Regions from separate parts of the Cellulomonas sp. Y8 genome, predicted to be linked through region 1. Evidence: riboswitches for the same ligand, from Rfam matches in the RefSeq annotation. Region 1 holds a riboswitch; the other holds the start of a gene.
What was found. Region 1 has a riboswitch for S-adenosylmethionine ahead of FKM96_RS17915 (NADPH-dependent FMN reductase). Riboswitches for the same ligand answer to the same signal wherever they lie in the genome.
Positions count from the first base shown of each region.

Region 2: it holds a riboswitch for S-adenosylmethionine, as region 1 does, so the genes downstream of both, FKM96_RS06735 (DUF1737 domain-containing protein) here and FKM96_RS17915 (NADPH-dependent FMN reductase) in region 1, are expected to answer to the same signal.

Region 1 is NZ_CP041203.1:3,952,767-3,954,937, forward strand. It holds gene FKM96_RS17910 (flavin reductase family protein) at 1-440, opposite strand, end outside; gene FKM96_RS17915 (NADPH-dependent FMN reductase) at 437-1,027, opposite strand; SAM riboswitch class IV at 1,069-1,172, opposite strand; SAM riboswitch class IV at 1,400-1,513, shown strand; gene FKM96_RS17920 (LLM class flavin-dependent oxidoreductase) at 2,041-2,171, shown strand, end outside.
Region 2 is NZ_CP041203.1:1,499,773-1,501,943, reverse strand. It holds gene FKM96_RS06745 (O-succinylhomoserine sulfhydrylase) at 1-494, opposite strand, end outside; gene FKM96_RS06740 (rhodanese-like domain-containing protein) at 491-916, opposite strand; gene FKM96_RS06735 (DUF1737 domain-containing protein) at 913-1,122, opposite strand; SAM riboswitch class I at 1,129-1,231, opposite strand; SAM riboswitch class IV at 1,349-1,465, shown strand; gene FKM96_RS06730 (aminotransferase class V-fold PLP-dependent enzyme) at 1,514-2,171, shown strand, end outside.

The DNA of each region.
Region 1 (2,171 bases):
GAGTCGCCGACGGGCGTGCGCTGGACGACCCGGGCGCGCACCCAGGACACGGCGCCGTCGATCACGGGCTCGCCGGTCGGGAGCGAGGACCAGCCGCCGGCGGCGAACCGGTCCAGGCCGCTGGTGGCGAACCGCGCGGAGACGTCGTCCTGGTGGTCCGCGAGGAAGCTGACCGCCAGCGTGGGCGCGGCGGACACGGCGGGCCAGGAGGACGACGTCGACGCGAGCGAGAACGCGAGCAGCGGCGGGGCCGCGGACACCGAGATGACGGAGGTCGCGGTGAACCCGACCGGCCGGCCGGCGTGCCGCAGCGCGACCACGGCGACCCCGGCGGGGTGCCGGCGGAACACCCGCTTGAACTGCTGCGGGTCGAGCTGGGGCTCGTCCTGCTCGGCGAGCAGCCGCTCGAGCGGGCCCAGGTCCGTGCGCTCGGCGGTCACCGGGTCGCCCCGGCGAGCGCGGCGGCGGGCTCGGCGGACGCGGCGGGCTCCGCGGCCGGCGCGTGCCCGAGCGCCCGGCGGAGCGGCGCGGCGGCCCGGGCCAGCCACGCGTCCAGCGCGGGGTCGAGGTCGGCGAGCTGGGCCTCGGTCAGGGTCAGCGAGCGCGCGGGGACGACCGCGCCCAGCTCGACGAGCACGGGGCGCAGGTGCACCTCGCCGGCGAGCGCGTGCGCCGGGTTGCCGGACACCACGAGCGGCACCGCCACGACGCCGGCCAGCCCGTCCGGGCCGTACAGGTCGAGGAACGCCTTGAGCAGGCCGGTGTAGGACGCCTTGTAGACCGGGGTCGCGACGAGCGCGACGTCGGCGGCGGCCACCCGCGCGAGGGCGGCGTCGGCGGCGGGGTGCGCCGGGGCGAGCAGCTCGCCGGCGAGGGTCGCGAGGTCGACGACCTCGACGTCGGCGGGGGTGGCGGGGTCGGTCGACGTGAGCGCGGCCAGGCGCTCGGCGGCGGCGCGCGCGGCGCCCAGGGTGCGGGACCCGGCGCGCGGGTTCCCGGAGACGGCGACGACGGACGGGGACGACATGGTGGCCTCGCAAGGGGGTCGATCACGGTTGCCGTGCGGCGGAGCGGCGCGTGCCGGCCGACGGCCAGGTCATCTCCCGGAGCACCCCGCCGTGACGTGGGGTTGCTGCCCAGCCAGCCGGGGCTTGGCGCTGGGACTCGTGACCTCGGGGCGGAGGTCTAGCACCGGTCCGCCCCGTGCGGGCTCGGCCGCGGGGGAGTTCTCACGATCCGGGACCGTGCGAACGTCTGGGACCTTCGTCCTGTGACATCGCTCCGGCATGCGAGACGCGGCGGTCCGGGCGTTGACGCCCCCGGGTCCGGTTCGTAGGTTCCGGGCACCGGTTCGCCACCGGGGCGCGCCGCAGGGCGGGCCCCGGGGGACGGGCCGGGTGGTCATGAGCTCCGACGCGAAGCCCCGGCTGGTCGGACGGCAACCCCCCGCGCGGGTGGGTGCCCCGGGTGAGGACCAGGTCCGCCGCCGCCGGCGACGGACAACACGCGGACCCGCCCGACCGGGCGGGGGCACACGAGGAGAACGCATGAGCCGGACCGTGCAGGCGCCGTGGGCGCCCTCGGCACCCGCCCTGCCGACCACCGCCGCCGCGCCCGGCGGCCGCTGTTGCTGTCGCCGCTGACGGCGCAGCCGCCGACCCGGCGCCCCGCCCGGGGCGCCTGACCCCGGCCCTGCGCGGCGCCTGAGCCGGGCCCCGCGCGGCGCCCGAGCCGCGCGCCCGGCCACGCCCCGGGACGCCCGCCGCGCCGACGTGGCCGGCCGGCCTGCCCGAGCGGCGCGCCCGGCCCGCGCCGGGCGCGCCGGCCGCGCCGAGATAGGACGCGCGGGCCGAGATAGGACCCTCCACGGTCCGATCTCGGCGCGAGGGTCCTATCTCGGCACGCCGGAACCCGCCCCCCCCCCGCGTCGTCGATCCGCCGCCCGCGCGTCGCCGCGGCGCGCCGCGGCGCGCCCGCGACCGCGGCGTCGCCGCGGCGCGCCCGCGACCGCCTCACCACCCGCCCCCGAACGGAGCCGTCATGCCCTTCTCGTCCCCCCGCGCCGGCCGTCGCGCGCTGCTCGGCGTCGACCTGACCGCGGCCGGCGCCAGGCCCGGCGCGGTCGGCGCCCACGGTGCCGTCGCCGCCCGCGCGTTCGACGGCGAGCGGCT
Region 2 (2,171 bases), 2.0 Mb from region 1:
ACCACGTCCGCGGGGGTCGACAGGGCCTCCTCCCACTGCGCGGGCACGTGGCCGTCGACGTAGTCGGTGCGCACGCCCCACTTCGCGAGGATCTCGTCGAAGATCACCACCGACGACCCGAACAGCGCGCGCGCGGCGACGACCCGCGAGCCCGACCGGACGAGCGCGGCGAGCGCGGTGAACACTGCCGACATGCCGGACGCCGTGGCGTAGCAGGCCTCGGCGCCCTCGAGCAGCCGGAGCCGCTCCTCGAACGTCGACACCGTCGGGTTGCCGTACCGGGAGTACAGGAACCGGTCGGCCTCGCCCGCGAACGCCGCCTCGGCGTCGGCGGCGCGGGAGTAGACGTAGCCCTGCGTGAGGAACAGCGCCTCGGACGTCTCCTGGAACGGCGTGCGGACGTGGCCGCCGCGCACGGCGAGCGTGTCGGGCCGCAGGGACTCCCGGGGAAGCCGCTCGTCGTGCCAGTCCGCCGGTCCGGGAGCGGCGCTCACGCCTCCCGCCACGGCAGGCCGGCCGCGCGCCAGCCCTGGTGGCCCCGGCGGCCGTCGGGGCCGACGTCGCCCTCGAAGCCGGTGAGCACGTTGTACGCCGGGCCGAGGCCCGCGGCGGTCGCGGTGACGGCGGCGGCGACGGAGCGCACGCCCGACCGGCACAGGAACACCCCGGGGCGCGGGTCGTCGGCGGTCACGCCGGCGGCGGCCAGGCCGTCCAGGAACGCCGGGTTGGGCCGGCCGAACGCGTCGGTCCACTCGACGAACGCCGTGCGGCCCTCGCCGGCGTCGGCGGTGTCGGGGACGCCGATGGTCTGCCACTCGCCCTCGGTGCGGACGTCCACGAGGACGGCGCGCTCGTCGGTCAGCAGCAGGTCCCAGGCCTCCTGCGGGGTGAGGTCACCCGCGTACGGCGCGGTCACAGCGGGCGCACCGGGGTGCTCGGGGCCGCCGCGGCCGGCAGCACGACGGCCTGCGCGACGATCACGCGCTCCCCGTCGAAGGTGGCGGCAGGCCCGCCGTGGAGCTCGTAGCCCTCGGCCAGGGCGGCGCTGACCCGCTCGCAGAACGAGCGGTCGTCGGGCCCCGTCAGCAGGCGGTAGCGCAGGCGGTCGTCGGTGTCGGTCATGCCTCTCCTCCATCGGATCTGGCGGAAGCACCCTCGGCCGGCCCCGGTGGGGGTCCGCGGGTTGCTGCGGCGTCGACGAGCCAGATCTCTCGGCCGCTCTGGATGGTGCGGCGATGCTACGCCATCGCCCGGACCAGGACGACCGCCCGACCGCGCCCGGGTGAACCCGTGTCGCACCGTGGACCACGGTTGACACCTGCGCGCGGGCCGTCCCATCCTCGGACGAGGTCATGAGCGCCAGCGCGAAGCCCCGGCTCGCTGGCCGGCAACCCTCCCCTCCGCGGCGGGGTGCCCCGGGTGACGACCTGGCCGTCCACCGACCGGTGGCCGGCAAGCGCGGGGTCGCCCGGTCGGCGACCGGGCCCCCACCGATCCGCTCGGGGGTAGTCCCATGTCCGTCACCGCCACCACCTCGTGTGCCGAGACCGCCCTGCTGCCCGTCGTCGGCGGGGACACGCGCGTCCCGCTCGACGGCCGGTCCGTGCCGTACGCGAACCTCGACTACGCCGCGTCCGCGCCGGCGCTCGAGTCCGTCGCCGCCCGCGTCGTCGAGGTGCTGCCGCTCTACGCGTCGGTGCACCGCGGCGCCGGCTACCTGTCCCAGGTGTCGACGGCGCTGTACGAGGCGTCGCGCGCCACGGTCGCCCGGTTCGTGGGCGCGCGCCCCGACGACGTCGCGGTCATCACCCGGAACACCACCGACGCCCTGAACCTGCTGGCCGGCTGCGTCCCCGACGGCGGCCGGGTGCTCGTCCTGGACGTCGAGCACCACGCGAACCTGCTGCCGTGGGTGCGCTCGGTCCGCGGCTCCGGCCGCACGGCGACGATCCTGCCGTCGGCGCCGACCGTCGCCGAGACGCTGACCGCGCTGCGCACGGAGCTCGCCCGGCAGCCGTACGCGCTCGTCACGCTGACCGGGGCGTCGAACGTCACGGGCGAGGCGCTGCCGATCGCCTCGGTGGTCGCGCTGGCGCAGGAGGCCGGCGCGCGGGTGGCCGTCGACGGCGCCCAGCTCGTGCCGCACCGGGCGTTCTCGCTGGCGGACAGCG